2 regions of the Arthrobacter sp. L77 genome follow, and region 2 is predicted to be linked to the other one. Evidence: predicted binding sites of a transcription regulator. Region 2 holds the regulator's gene; the other holds the start of a gene.

Region 1 (7,177 bases), 260 kb from region 2:
TGCGGTGTCCTGACAGCCGGACGGCGTCCCGCAGCGTGCGGGCGTAGGCCGCGGCGAGGCTGTCCAGGATGCAGCGGACCACGGCCTCCCGCGTCGGCAGGCCACCCGGCGCCGCCCCGGCGGCCCGGCGGATGCGCGCCGGCATGGAGCCCGGCGCCAGGAAGTCGGTGCTGTCGGCGTCGATGATCGGCCCGTCGGGCGGCAGGTCCGCGGCCGCAGCCAGCAGCCCCGCGAGATCGGGTTCAGGCCCTTCGATGCTCCATTCCCGCAGGCACTCCTGCAGCAGCCAGAGGCCGCCGGTGTTGCGCAGGTAGCGGATGGTCCCGTCCACGCCGCGTTCGTTGGTGAAGTTCGCGGTGCGGCTCTCCGCGGTCAGGATGGGTGCGTCGAGCTCGACGCCGACGAGCGACCACGTGCCCGAGGAGATGTAGGCGAAGTGTGGGGTGTCCGCGGGAACTGCGGCGACGGCGGAGGCGGTGTCGTGCGATCCGACGGCGACGACGGCGGTGTCGGCCGGGAGGCCAGTCTCCGAGGCGATGGCCGGCAGCAGGCGGCCGATCAGCGTGCCGGGTTCGACGAGCGGCGGGAAGAGCTCCGGCGACAGGGCGAGCGGGGCGAAGAAATCCTCCGCCCAGGTGCCGGTGGCGGCGTCGAGCAGTCCCGTGGTGGAGGCGTTCGTCGCCTCGGTGCGGCGCTCGCCGGTCAGCCGGTACGCGAGCAGGTCGGGGATGAGCAGCGCCTGGACGCCCTGGAGCGACCGCTCGGCGGCGAGCTGGTACACCGTGTTGAACGGCAGGAACTGCAGCCCGGTGCGCGCGTACAGCTGCCCGGGCGGCACGGCGTCGTGCACGACGTCGATGCTCGCCGCGGTGCGTCCGTCACGGTAGCTGAAGGGCAGGTGCCGGAGCATGCCGGCGTCGTCGACGAGCCCGTAGTCCACGGCCCAGGTATCGATGCCGATGCTCATGACGGTGGCACCCGTCCGGGCCGTGGCCTCTCCCGCCCGGCGCAGTCCCACCAGCACCTCCGCAACCAGGGCGTCGACGTCCCACCGCAGGGCGCCGCCGAGGAACTGCGCACCGTTGGGGAAGCGGTGCACGGTGTCGAGCTCCGGACCGGCGTCCGTGAGCCGCCCGAGGATCACCCGACCGGAGGACGCCCCGATGTCGACGGCCACGAACACCGGTGTGGTGCCGGCAGCCATGTCAGCGCAGGAACGCGGCGGCCACGCCCGCGTCCACGGGGATGTGCAGGCCCGTCGTGTGTGAGAGCTCGGCGGAGGTCAGGACCGCGACGGCGTTGGCGACGTTCTCCGGGAGCACCTCGCGCTTGAGCAGGGTGCGCTGGGCGTAGTACTCGCCCAGCTTCTCCTCCTCCACGCCGTACACGGCGGCCCGCTTGGCGCCCCAGCCGCCGGCGAAGATCCCGGAGCCGCGGACCACGCCGTCGGGATTGATGCCGTTGACGCGCACCCCGTACCCCCCGAGTTCGGCGGCGAGGAGCCGCACCTGGTGCGCCTGGTCCGCCTTCGTTGCGCTGTAGGCGATGTTGTTGGGCCCGGCGAACACGGAGTTCTTGGAGGAGATGTAGATGATGTCCCCGCCCATGTCCTGCTCGATGAGCACCTTCGCGGCGGCCTGTGACATGAGGAAGGACCCCTTCGCCATGACGTTGTGCTGCAGGTCCCAGTCCTTCTCCGTGGTCTCGAGCAGGGGCTTGGAGATGGACAGGCCGGCGTTGTTGACCACGAGGTCCAGCCCGCCGAACGCCAGCACGGCGGCCTTCACGGCGCGGAGCACCTGGGCCGGATCGGTGACGTCGGCCTGCACGCCGATGGCGACGTCGGGCCCGCCGAGTGCGTCGGCGACGCCGTTCGCGCTGGCGATGTCGAGGTCCGCGATGACCACGCACGCTCCCTCCGCGGCGAGGCGCGTCGCGATGGCCTTGCCGATGCCCGACGCCGCCCCCGTCACCAGGGCGATGCGTCCCGCATGGGACTTCGGTTTCGGCATCCGCGCGAGCTTGGCCTCCTCGAGGGCCCAGTACTCGATGCGGAACTTCTCGCCCTCCTCGATCGGCGCGTAGGCCGAGATGGCCTCGGCGCCCCGCATGACATTGATGGCGTTGAGGTAGAACTCCCCGGCGACGCGGGCGGTCTGCTGGGTGGCGCCGTAGGAGAACATGCCGACGCCGGGCACCAGCACGATCGCCGGGTCCGCGCCGCGCATCGCGGGGGAGTCCGGCGTCGCGTGGCGGTCGTAGTAGGCGGCGTAGTCCGCCCGGTACGCGGTGTGCAGTTCACGCAGGCGCAGCAGGCAGCTCTCGACGTCGGCGTCGGCTGGGAGGTCGAGGATCAGCGGCTTGACCTTGGTGCGGAGGAAGTGGTCGGGGCAGCTGGTCCCGAGCGCCCCGAGGCGCGGGTGTTCGGTGGAGGCGAGGAAGTCGAGGACGCGGGGGTCGTCGGTGAAGTGGCCCACCTGCGCCCTGTCGGTGGAGGCGAGTCCGCGGATGGTCGGGGCGAGGGCCGCGGCCTTCGCCCGGCGCTCCTCCTCGGGCAGCGCGGCATACCCTTCGAGCGTGGGGCCGAAGGGCTGGGCCCGGCCGTGCTCGGCGATGTACCGCTCCGCCGCCTCGATGATCCACAGGGAGTTCGCCTCGGCCTCCGCGGACGTCTCGCCCCAGGCTGTGATGCCGTGGCCGCCGAGGATGGTGCCGATGGCTTCGGGGTTCGCCTCCTTGAGGGTGGCGATGTCGAGGCCGAGCTGGAAACCGGGCCGGCGCCAGGGCACCCAGACCACCTTGGGCCCGAAGATCGTCCGGGTCAGGGCCTCGCCGTCCGCCGCGGTCGCGACGGCGATCCCGGAGTCGGGGTGCAGGTGATCCACGTGGGCCGCGTCGACGAGGCCGTGCATCGCCGTGTCGATGGACGGTGCCGCCCCGCCCTTGCCGTGCAGGGTGTAGTCGAAGGCGGCGACCATCTCGTCCTCGCGCTCCACGCCCGGGTACACCGAGCGCAGGGCCTGCAGGCGGTCCAGGCGCAGGACGGCGAGCCCGGACTCCGTGAGCGTCCCGAGGTCCCCGCCGGACCCTTTCACCCAGAGCAGCTCGACGTCCTCGCCCGTGACCGGATCGACGCCCGTGCCCTTGGCGGACGTGTTGCCGCCGGCGTAGTTCGTGGTGCGCTTGTCGGCGCCGAGCCGGTTGGAGCGTGCGATGAGCTCGCTCACGGTCCGGTTGGTCGTGCTGTTGGTAGAGGTGGCCGTCGTCGGCTGCGTCGTCGTCACTGTCATGCTCCCCATCCGGCCTGGCGGCCGCCCTGCCGCTCGGTGTTGATCCGGTCCTGGTAGCCGCTCTCGCGGTATGCGTCCATGGGGTCCGCGGGGAGCCCCTTCGACTCCCGCCACTGGGCAAGGGCCGGGCGGACGTCGGTGTAGAAGGCGTCCATCATGAGGGCGTTCGCGCCGAGGACGTCACCGGCCTCCTGCGCCGCGGTGAGGGCGGGGCGGTCGATGAGCAGGGCGCGCGCCGTCATCTCCTGCACGTTCAGCACCGAGCGGATCTGACCCGGGATCTTCTCCTCGAGGTTGTGGCACTGGTCGAGCATGAGGGCGATCCCGCTGGACGGAGCCAGGCCGCCGCCGCGGATCACCTCCGCCATGATGCGGAACAGCTGGAACGGGTCCGCCGCCCCGACGATCAGGTCGTCGTCGGCGTAGAAACGCGAGTTGAAGTCGAAGGAGCCGAGCTTCCCGAGGCGGATCAGCTGCGCCACGATGAACTCGATGTTGGTCCCGGGCGCGTGGTGGCCCGTGTCGAGGCAGACGAGGGCCTTGTCGCCGAGCTGCTGGCAGTGGGCGTAGGAGGTGCCCCAGTCGGGGACGTCCGTGTGATAGAAGGCCGGCTCGAAGAACTTGTACTCGAGCACCAGCCGCTGGCCCTCGCCGAGGCGGTCGTACACCTTCCGGAGGGAGTCCTGCAGCCAGTCCTGCCGGGACCGCATGTCGGCCTGTCCCGGGTAGTTGGAGCCGTCAGCCAGCCAGATCTTCAGGTCCCGGGAGCCGGTGACGTTCATGACCTCGATGCACTCGTACATGTGGTCGATCGCCTTGTTCCGCACGGCGGCGTCGCTGTGCGTCAGGCTGCCGAACTTGTAGTCGTCGTCCTGGAACGTGTTGCTGTTGATGGTGCCGAGCCGCACGCCGTGCTCTCCGGCGTGGGCGGCGAGGCTCCCGTAGTCGTCCACCGTGTCCCAGGGGATGTGGAGGGCCACGCTCGGGGCGAGGCCGGTCAGCCGGTGGACCATGCCCGCGTCGGCGATCTTCTCGTGGACGGTGCGGGGCGTGCCGGGCGTCGCGAAGACCTTGAACCGGGTCCCGGAATTGCCGTAGGCCCAGGAGGGCACTTCGATGGCGAGCTGGTCCAGCTCTGCCGTGATGTCGTCGATGACAGTCATGTACTCTCTCCAGCATGCGGGCCGGGTGCTTCATTCCACCGGCGATGATTCTCGGGGTCTTTCGCCCGTCCGGACGGGGCCCGGACGGGGACATGGATGCGCCGTGCTTTTGAATCGTTTCATTAGCACGTTTCAAAGCTATCCTTGCTGGAGACCGAGTGTCAACCGTCCCGTCGGCGTCCCGCCGACGCGCGACGCGACCTCCGAGACAGCCGGAGTCCCCATGAGCAGCCGACCAGTCAGTATCAAGGACGTCGCGGACAGGGCCGGGGTGGCGGTCGGGACGGTCTCGAACGTGCTGAACCATCCCGCGCGCGTCTCCACGGCCACCCGCGAGCGCGTGCAGGCCGCGATCGACGGGCTCGGCTTCGTGCGGAACGACGCCGCCCGGCAGCTGAGGGCGGGCCAGAGCCGCACCATCGGCCTGGTCGTGCTCGACGTCGCCAACCCCTTCTTCTCCTCCCTCGCCCGGGCGGCCGAGGACTGCGCGGCCGAGAACGGGAGCACCGTGGTGCTCGGCGACAGCGGGCAGGACGCCGAGCGCGAAGCCCGGTACATCGACGTCTTCGAGCAGCAGCGGGTGCAGGGCATGCTCATCTCGCCCGTCGGGGACGTGGGGCCGCGCGTCGAGGCGCTCCGGCAGCGCGGCATGCCCGTGGTGCTGGTGGACCGCGTGGATCCGCAGCGGCGCTGCAGCTCGGTGTCCGTGGATGACGTCGCCGGTGGCTACATCGCCGTGCGGCACCTGCTCGAGGCGGGCCGGCGGCGGATCGCGTTCGTGGGGACCAGGGCCGACTACCGGCAGGTCGCGGATCGCCTGGCCGGTGCCCGCCAGGCGATCGCGGAGCACGACGGCGCCGTGCTCGAGGTCCTCGCCGCGGAGGCCATGACGGTGCTGGCGGGCCGGGACGTCGGGGAGGCGATCGCACAGCGCCGGCACGGGGAGCTGCCGGACGGCATCTTCTGCGCCAACGACCTCCTCGCGATCGGCGTCATGCAGGCGGTCCTGCTGATCCGGGGCCTCAGGATCCCCGAGGACCTCGCCCTGATCGGGTACGACGACATCGACTTCTCCGCCTCCACCGTCGTCCCGCTGACGAGCGTCCGCAAGCCGACCGAACTCATGGGGCGCACCGCCGTCGAACTGCTCCTCGAGGAGATCGAGGGGCCCACGGCCCGCCGTCGCCAGGTGATCTTCGACCCCGAACTCGTGGAGCGCCGCAGCACGCGGGCGCGGGTGGCCGCCGCCGGCTGACGGGCCGGCCCCGCCGTCAGCCGGGGTCACAGTCCGATCTCGGCCTGTTGACGGTCCCGGAGGTCGCGCCTACTATTCGAGGACATCGAATCTGAAACGATTCATTTCTTCCTGAGGAGTTGCAGTGACGCACCCTGATGGCCGTGGCAGTGAGGCCGCGGACCCGTCCGCACCGGGGCGGGCTCCCGTGCTGGCGCTCCGCGGCGCGCTGAAGACCTTCGGCCCGGTCGTCGCGCTCGCCGACGGCACCATCGACCTGGCGGCGGGCGAGATCCACGCGCTGGTCGGCGAGAACGGCGCGGGGAAGTCGACGCTCGTGAAGATCCTCGCGGGGGTGCACCACCCGGATGCCGGGGAGTTCCTCGTCGGGGGGCAGGACGTCAGCTTCCGCAACGTCGCCGACAGCAAGGCCGCGGGGATCTCCGTCATCTACCAGGAGCCCACGCTCTTCCCCGATCTCACGGTCGCGGAGAACATCTTCATCGGGCGCCAGCCCAGGGGCCGCTTCGGCCTCATCAGCCGCGTCGAGATGCGGCGCCGCGCCCGGGAGCTCTTCGACCAGCTCGGCGTCCCGATCGACCCCGACCGCGTGGCCGAGGGACTGTCCATCGCCGACCAGCAGATCATCGAGATCGCCAAGGCCATCTCCCTCGACGCCCGCATCCTCGTCATGGACGAGCCCACGGCGGCGCTCAGCGGCGTCGAGGTGGACCGCCTGTTCGCCGTCGCCCGCCGCCTGCGCGACGCCGGCAGCGGCATCCTGTTCATCTCCCACCGCTTCGACGAGGTCTTCGGCCTGTGCGACCGCATCACGGTCATGCGGGACGGCGCCTACATCGCGACCCACGAGACGCGGGCGACGTCCGTCGAGGCGATCGTCCGGGAGATGGTGGGACGCGACATCGACGCACTGTTCCCGAAGACGGAGACGGAGGCGGGCGACGTCGTCCTGACGGTCGAGGGGCTGACCCGGCCGGGCGTCTTCCACGACATCGACTTCGAGGTGCGGGCGGGCGAGATCGTCGCACTGTCCGGGCTGGTGGGGGCCGGGCGCACCGAGGTGGCCCGTGCCGTGTTCGGGATCGACCGCTACGAGTCGGGGACCGTCCGGATGTCCGGCACGCCGCTGCGCCGCAAGGACCCGCGTGCCGCGATCGACGCCGGGATCGGCTTCGTCCCGGAGGACCGCCGGAAACAGGGGCTCGTCATGGACCTGTCGGTCGAACGCAACACGGCACTGACACTCCGTCACTCCCTCGCGCGGTTCGGCATCATCAGGGCGAGCGCGGAGCGGGAGGCCGCCGAGACCTGGGGCAAGCGGCTGCAGGTGAAGGCGGGATCTCCCGAGCACGCCGTCTCCACCCTGTCCGGCGGCAACCAGCAGAAGGTCGTCCTCGCGAAGTGGCTCGCCACGGACCCGAAGCTCCTGATCATCGACGAGCCGACGCGCGGCATCGACGTCGGCACGA
Region 2 (7,177 bases):
GCCGTCCTGCGTGGTCACCTCGGCGGTGAAGTCCAGCGGCTGGCCGTAATGGCTCTCCTGGTCGCGGTCGAAGCGGACGTCGAAGGAGTCCAGCCGGAGGGAGTACGGCTCGAGCCGGTCGTCGGAGAAGTTGGAGCCCGGGTTGAAGGAGTCGTAGCCGATCAGGGTGTTGACGAAGCTGTCGCCCTCGACCACGACCTTCTGGCCGTTGTAGCCGAACAGCCCTCCGACGGCCACCGAGACCAGGACCCCGATGAGGGAGGTGTGGAACACGAGGTTGCCGAGTTCCTTGGCGAGTCCGCGTTCGGCACCCACCGAGGGGCGGTCGGTGTCGGCGTCCCGCACGTCCACGCGGTAGCCGCGCTTCCGGAGGATGGCCGCGGCCTGCTCGGCGGCGATGGCGGGGGTGAGCCCCGCCCCGCGGGCCTGGTCCGACGGCACTTCGAGCGTGCCGTGGACGGGCAGGCGCGAGAGCCGCTTCGGCGTGCGCGGCGGGGTGGAGCGCACCGCCCTGAAGTGCGCGATCGCGCGGGGGATCACGCAGCCGATGAGGGAGACGAACAGCAGGAGGTAGATGGCGGAGAACCAGACCGACGAGTAGACGTCGAAGAGCTGGAACCAGTCGAGGACGGGCCCCGTGTCCGGGTTGTCCTGGATGTACTGCGTGACGATGGCGGGATTGGCCGGGCGCTGCGGGAACAGCGAGCCGGGAACGGCGGCGACGGCGAGCAGCAGGAGCAGGAAGAGTGCGGTGCGCATGCTCGTGAGCTGCGTCCAGGCCCACCGGAGGGTCCCGAGGAATCCGAGGGAGGGCAGGACGACGTCGGACCGGGCCGTCGAGGCGCCCGGCCTGTCCCTCGTGTCCTGTGTGACGTCCTGCTTCACTGTGGGCCTTCCATCAAGTCGATTCGATTCCGTGCCGTGCCGTGCGCGTCCGCCGATCAGATCGGGAGGACGACGTTGCCGATCAGGAGATCCTGCAACTGGGTGATCCAGAGGTTCCAGACGCCCGTGACCATGAGGACGCCCACGAGCACCAGGAGCCCTCCCCCGGAGCGCTGCAGCAGGAGCCGGTGCTTCCGGAAGAACGCGAGCGCACCCATGCCGCGCCGCACGCCGAGTGCGATCAGCAGGAAGGGCAGACCGAGCCCGAGGCAGTACACGAAGGTGAGCACGGCGCCCTTCAGCGCTGTGGCGTCGTTGCCGGAGATGGCGAGCAGCTGCACCGCGCCCAGGGTGGGCCCGATGCACGGCGCCCAGCCGAGCCCGAAGGTCACCCCCAGCAGCGGAGCGCCCAGGAGCCCCGCCGGGACCCGCGCATGGAGGCGGCTCTCCCGTTGGAACCAGGAGAACCCGCCCATGAAGATGATGCCGAGGAGGATCACGACGACGCCCAGCACCTGGAGGAGCCATCCCTGCGAGACCCGCAGGAAGGCTCCCAGTTGGCCGAAGAGCGTCCCGTAGGCCATGAAGACCACCGAGAAGCCGACCACGAACAGGCCGATCCCGGCGAGCATGCGGCCTTTCCTCTGCTTCTCCAGGTCGACGCCGGTCAGTCCCGTCACGTACCCGAGGTAGCCCGGGACCAGGGGCAGGACGCAGGGAGAGACGAAGGAGACGAGGCCCGCCAGGAGGGCGACGGGCAGCGCCAGGAGCATGGAGCCGTTCAGGACGGCGTCGGCGAAGGCGTTGCCCACGGCGAGAGGCATCGACGCGGCCAGCGGCCCCGTCATCGGCATGCCCGGCGCGGCGCGCTATTCGGCGAGGGCATCGGAGATCAGGGCCTTGAGCGTGCTGCGGTCCGCGAGTCCGAGGATCCGAGCCGAGACGCGCCCCTCGCGATCCAGCACGATCGTGGTGGGGACAGCCTGCGGCGGGACGTACTGCGTCATGTCCAGCAGCACCCCGCCGTCCTTGTCGGCGAAGCTCTGGTACGGGATGTCGAAGCTGCGCTCGAAGGCTTCCGCCGTGGCCTTCTCGTCGCGGATGTTCACGCCGTAGAACGCGGCGCCCTGCGGCGCGTAGTCGTCGTGCAGCGAGACGAGGTCGGGTGCCTCCTCGCGGCAGGGGGCACAGGCGGCATACCAGAAGTTGAGCACGGTGACCTGGCCCTCCCACTCGGCACTCGACACGGAGGTGCCGTCGAACAGGGTGCCGGACACCTCGACGGGCTCTCCCCTGTCGCTCGCCGCGTACTCGGTGACGGAGCCGTCACCCGCGATGTAGTTCTTGCCGTCCCCTGCCGCGGCCTGCTGCGCCAACGGATCCTCCGCCGCGCAGGACGTCAGCGCGAGCGAGACCGGCACGGCGAAGGCCAGCGCCGTACGCAGCGTGAGCAGGCGGCGGCGCGGTGCGGGACGGACGGGTGTGATCACGGCTTCTTCCGTTGATTTCTACGACGTGTAGTAATTCTATTACGCGCCGGGGACATTCGCCGCCTCGGGCAGCAGGTCGGCGCACGGCTCCGCGTAGCGGACGCGCCGGATGGTCTCGCCGTCGAAGTCGAGGGACGTGACGGACGTGAGCGTGCATTCACGCTGACGCGGGTCGTGCCAGAGCCGGCGGTGCTCGGCGGCGAGCCTCGTCACCCAGATCGGGAGCTGGTGGCTGACGAGGATGGCCTCCGCGGGGCGGCCCTCCCCCCTGTCGGCACCGAGCTCGAGGGCCAGCCGCCGCGCGTCGTGGACTCCCGCCATCATGCGTTCGACCTGCAGGCGGTAGGGCTCGCCCCAGGAGGGGCGGAGGGGATTGACGAGGAACGGCCAGTTGCGGGGCTGCCGGAGCCTGCTCTTGATCCCGGACATGCCCTCGAAGCGGTTCTCCGCCTCGATGATGCGCTCGTCGGTGGCGATCGCGAGCCCGAGGGTGTCCGCGAGCGGCTGCGCCGTCTCCTGTGCACGGTCGAGCGGCGAGGCCACGAGGTGCACGATGTCGGCGCCGTCGTCGCGCCGTGCCTGGAAGTACCGGGCCATCTGCGCGGCCATCTGACGGCCGAGATCGGAGAGATGGAACTCGGGGAGCCGTCCGTAGAGGACTCCCTCGGGGTTGTGGACCTCACCGTGGCGCACCAGGTGGACGGTTGATCGCTGCATCCTTCCAGTTTCACGCATGCTGCGTGCGACGGCCAATCGATACTTGCGCGGGGGTTTGTTGAACGTTTTACTGATGCATGGAATAAAACATGCATATGCATGCTTCTAGTCCCTGTAAGCATCCGCCAGCCACCCTTCTCAGGAGTTCCCCATGACTGTCCCCTCAGGCCTCACCTCCGGCACCTGGTCCTTCGACCCCTCCCACAGCGAGGTGGGCTTCAGCGTCCGCCACGCAGGCATCAGCAAGGTCCGCGGCTCGTTCAAGGACGTCGATGCCGCACTCGCCGTCGGCTCGTCGCTCGAGGACTCGAGCATCTCCGCGACCATCAGGACCGCATCCTTCACCTCCGGCGACGAGAACCGCGACGGCCACGTCAAGGGCGCCGACTTCTTCGACGTCGAGCAGTTCCCCGAGATGACCTTCGTCTCCACCTCCCACGAGGGCTCCGGCGAGACGTACCGGATCAACGGTGACCTCACCATCCGCGGCATCACCAAGCCCGTGACCCTCGACGCCGAGTTCAACGGCGTGGCCGTGGACCCCTTCGGCGCCACCCGCGCCGGCGTCTCGGCCTCCACGAGCATCTCGCGCAAGGACTTCGGCCTCACCTGGAACGCGGCCCTCGAAGCCGGCGGCGTCCTCGTCGGCGACAAGGTGACCATCACCATCGAGGCCGCCTTCGTGGCCCCCGCGGTCGCCACGGTCTGATCCGCCACCCGGGCCACCGCCCGCCCGCAGGCCCCCACGGCCGGCGTCGTCCTCCCGACGACGCCGGCCGTCGGCGTTTCGTCCCGCCTTCGGGGGGAGCCCACGAACTAGGCTGACGGTGACCACATCCACGGGGGCCGCGTCCATGGGGGGCACCACCGGCCGGATGACCACTACCTGATCAGCGAAGGACGCGACGATGAGCACACCACAGGACACCCCGAACGGGCAGGACAACGGGCCCGCCTGGAACGCCCCGGGAGCGGGCGGCACCGGCCGGAACCCCTCTTCCCAGCAGGCCCCGTCCCCGAACTACGCCTACCCGGCGTCGGGCGCGCCGGGTCTCGCCGAGAAGGGGCCCGCACCGAAGGAGGTCCAGCGGGCGTACTACCTCATCCTCGCTGCGGGCGTCCTCCACTTCCTGTCCTCCGTCGTCGGGGTGACGGAGATCCCCGAGGGCGCCGGATCATCGGTCCAGATGGTGTCCCAGCTGCTGTTCGCGGCCCTCGCGGCCGCGGTCTACGTGGTCCTGGCGATCTTCATCCGGCGGGGCCGCAACTGGGCCCGCATCACCGCGACGGTCCTCGCGGCCCTCAATGTGCTGGTGACCGTCGGCGGCCTGCTGCTCCTGCCGCTCGCCAATCAGGCCGTCGAGGCCTCAGGCCAGGAAGCGGTGCCGGTCTCCGGGCTGTCGATCACACTCAGTGTGATCGTCCTGCTCCTGGGCGTGGCAGGCGTCGTCCTGACCTACCTGAAGCCGGCACGGCCGTACTTCGCCCCGCAGAAGCTCGGGTACTGAGGCGCAGGCGCTCGTGACCCCGCCTACTGGGCGCGGGAGACCGGACCGAGGTCCGGCTCCTGCGCCCTTTGTGCGTGGTAGGCCAGGATCTGGAGCTCGGTGGACATGTCCACCTTGCGCAGCTGGACGTGCGGCGGCACCTGCAGCACCACGGGCGCGAAGCTGAGGATGCTGGAGATCCCGGCCGCGACGAGGCGGTCGCACAGCTCCTGGGCGACTGCTGCGGGAACCGCGAGCACCGCCATGTTGGTGCGGGTGCGCTCCAGCACCGCCTCGAGGTCGTCGACCGCGCTGACCCGGAGGTAGCCCACCTCGGACCCGACGACCAGCTGGTCGGCGTCGAAGAGCGCCACGATCTCGAACCCGCGCGAGCCGAACCCCGAGTAGCCGGCGAGGGCCCGTCCGAGGTTGCCCGCGCCGAGGATCGCGACACGCCAGTCGAGCGTGAGCCCGAGGGCCACCGAGATCTGCCGGTTGAGGTACTGCACGTCGTACCCGACGCCCCGGGTGCCGTAGGACCCGAGGTAGGAGAGGTCCTTGCGGAGTTTGGGCGAGTTCACTCCGGCGGCATCCGCGAGTTCCTCGGAGGACACCCGTTCGATGCCCTCGGCGAGCAGGGAATTCAGCGCCCGCAAGTAGATGGTGAGACGCGCGACCGATGCGGGAGGGATGTGGCGCGCCGCCTCGTCCACGGGGTGAAGGCCTGGCCTGTCCGGCGTTGTCACTGTCATCGGCTCCGTTGCTAGCACCGCCGCGCCCGGTCCGGGAGCTGCGGTTCCGGGGTCCCTCGGCGTCGGGGGCGGAAGTACCACCCACTGTATGCCGACGACGCGGGGCCTCCAAGCCGGGCGATGGGCATCGTGGGGGGACCGGAGGGGCGGCCGGTCGGGGCCCGTCAGGCGCCGGCCAGCAGCCGCCTCAGCCTCGCCTCGTCGATCGACCAGAAGTCCCGCTGGACGCCGTCGATGAACAGGACGGGCAGTTCCTCCGCGAAGCGTGCACCGAGCGCGGGGACCTCGGCGGCGCTCACCTCGCGCCAGCCCAGGCCGAGGTCGTCGGTCACCCGCCGCACGACGGCGCGGGCATCCTCGCAGAGATGACACCCGGGTCGAGTGAGGAGCACCACGCCGGTGCCGGGCATCTCCGCAGGGGTTTGCATCCCTCCACGGTACTGCGCCCGCGCGGTGCCGGCAGCAGAGGCCGTCGGGGGGCGGAACCGAAGAACTAGACTCGGAGCATGCCGGACGCCGCCCGGGTCACGCACCCCATCCTCCAGCCTTCGGCGACCGTCGCGGGCGAAGCAGCCTTCTTCGACGTGGACAACACGCTGATGCGCGGCGCCAGCCTGTTCCATGTGGGCCGCAAGATGTACCAGCGCAAGGCCTTCACGCTGCGCTTCGCCGCGGGCCTGGCGTGGAAGCAGCTCCGCTTCATCATGCGCGGCGAGACGATGACGGACGTGAACTCGGTGCGCGACGCCGCCCTCGCCTTCGCCATCGGGATCGCCCACGAGGACATCCTGGCCCTGGGCGAGGAGGTCTACGACGAGATGATCGCGTCGAAGATCTGGCCCGGCGCGCGCGCCCTGGCCGAACAGCACCTCACCTCGCACCGGCAGGTCTGGCTGGTGACCGGCACCCCCGTGGAGGTGGCCGGCGTGATCGCGAGCCGCCTCGGGCTCACCGGGGCCCTCGGCACCGTGGGGGAGGTCGCCGACGGCCTCTACACCGGCAGACTCGTCGGCGAGTTCCTCCACGGGCCGGCCAAGGCCGTCGCGGTGCTGGAACTGGCGCAGCGGGAGAACCTGGACCTCTCGCGGTGCTGGGGCTACAGCGACTCCTACAACGACATCCCGCTGCTGACCGCCGTCGGGCATCCGGTGGCCATCAACCCGGACGCCCGGCTCCGCCGCCATGCCCGGGCGAACAACTGGCCCGTCTACGACTTCCGCAGCGGACGGCGGGCCGCGACCCTGGGCCTGCGCGCGGCGACCGTCGTCGGATCCGTCTACGGGCTGTGGCGCGGGTACTCACGGTTCAGGAGCCACTGACCCCGGACGGGGCCGGGGGCCCGGCCGACGACGGAGAGTCCGCCAGACGACGACGGCCCGGCTTCCACGCCGAGAAGGCGGGAATCCGGGCCGGTCGGCACGCTCCGGCTCTGGGCCGGGCGCCTGCCTACTTCTTGTTGCGGCGCTGGTGACGGGTCTTGCGAAGCAGCTTGCGGTGCTTCTTCTTTGCCATACGCTTGCGGCGCTTCTTGATTACTGAACCCATAGAGTCCTCACAAACTGTTGTGTTGCCAGGGCGGACTGCGGCGAAGAGCCTCGGGCACGCCCTGGTGATGACGAAAGGCGCATGCCTGGTGGCAGTTGCCCGTTTGATGCAATAAGTCGAGCAGGCTCGAAACCCGCCCAAAACGCTCCTTAACAGGGTACATCCGTTTGCGGACCCCACGGACGACCGGCGATCAGGCGGTCTCGGACTGCCCGTCGACCTGCGCCTGGCGGAGGAAGTCCTCCACCGCGGACTCGGGGACACGGTAGGAGCGGCCGAACTGGACGGCCGGCAACTCTCC

The links. The regulator Rex, encoded in region 2, represses fermentation and respiration genes when NADH is low (regulators of the CRP and FNR family bind a similar motif). The targets are predictions, from matches to a motif close to CTTGTGAANNNNTTCACAAG.
Region 1: the regulator Rex is predicted to act here: its motif matches at 4,560-4,579, upstream of rhaI (L-rhamnose isomerase).

The regions. Positions count from the first base shown of each region.
Region 1 covers NZ_JWSU01000004.1:491,712-498,888, reverse strand. Annotated here, with positions in the region: gene RY94_RS04900 (rhamnulokinase) at 1-1,204, opposite strand, end outside; gene RY94_RS04895 (bifunctional rhamnulose-1-phosphate aldolase/short-chain dehydrogenase) at 1,206-3,290, opposite strand; gene rhaI (L-rhamnose isomerase) at 3,287-4,453, opposite strand; gene RY94_RS04885 (LacI family DNA-binding transcriptional regulator) at 4,677-5,708, shown strand; gene RY94_RS04880 (sugar ABC transporter ATP-binding protein) at 5,833-7,177, shown strand, end outside.
Region 2 covers NZ_JWSU01000004.1:228,054-235,230, reverse strand. Annotated here, with positions in the region: gene resB (cytochrome c biogenesis protein ResB) at 1-885, opposite strand, end outside; gene RY94_RS03610 (cytochrome c biogenesis CcdA family protein) at 942-1,697, opposite strand; gene RY94_RS03605 (TlpA disulfide reductase family protein) at 1,755-2,375, opposite strand; gene RY94_RS03600 (histidine phosphatase family protein) at 2,415-3,092, opposite strand; gene RY94_RS03595 (YceI family protein) at 3,244-3,801, shown strand; gene RY94_RS03590 (hypothetical protein) at 4,001-4,600, shown strand; gene RY94_RS03585 (redox-sensing transcriptional repressor Rex) at 4,624-5,331, opposite strand; gene RY94_RS03580 (glutaredoxin family protein) at 5,496-5,759, opposite strand; gene RY94_RS03575 (HAD family hydrolase) at 5,838-6,650, shown strand; gene RY94_RS17120 (30S ribosomal protein bS22) at 6,778-6,876, opposite strand; gene RY94_RS03570 (helix-turn-helix domain-containing protein) at 7,070-7,177, opposite strand, start outside.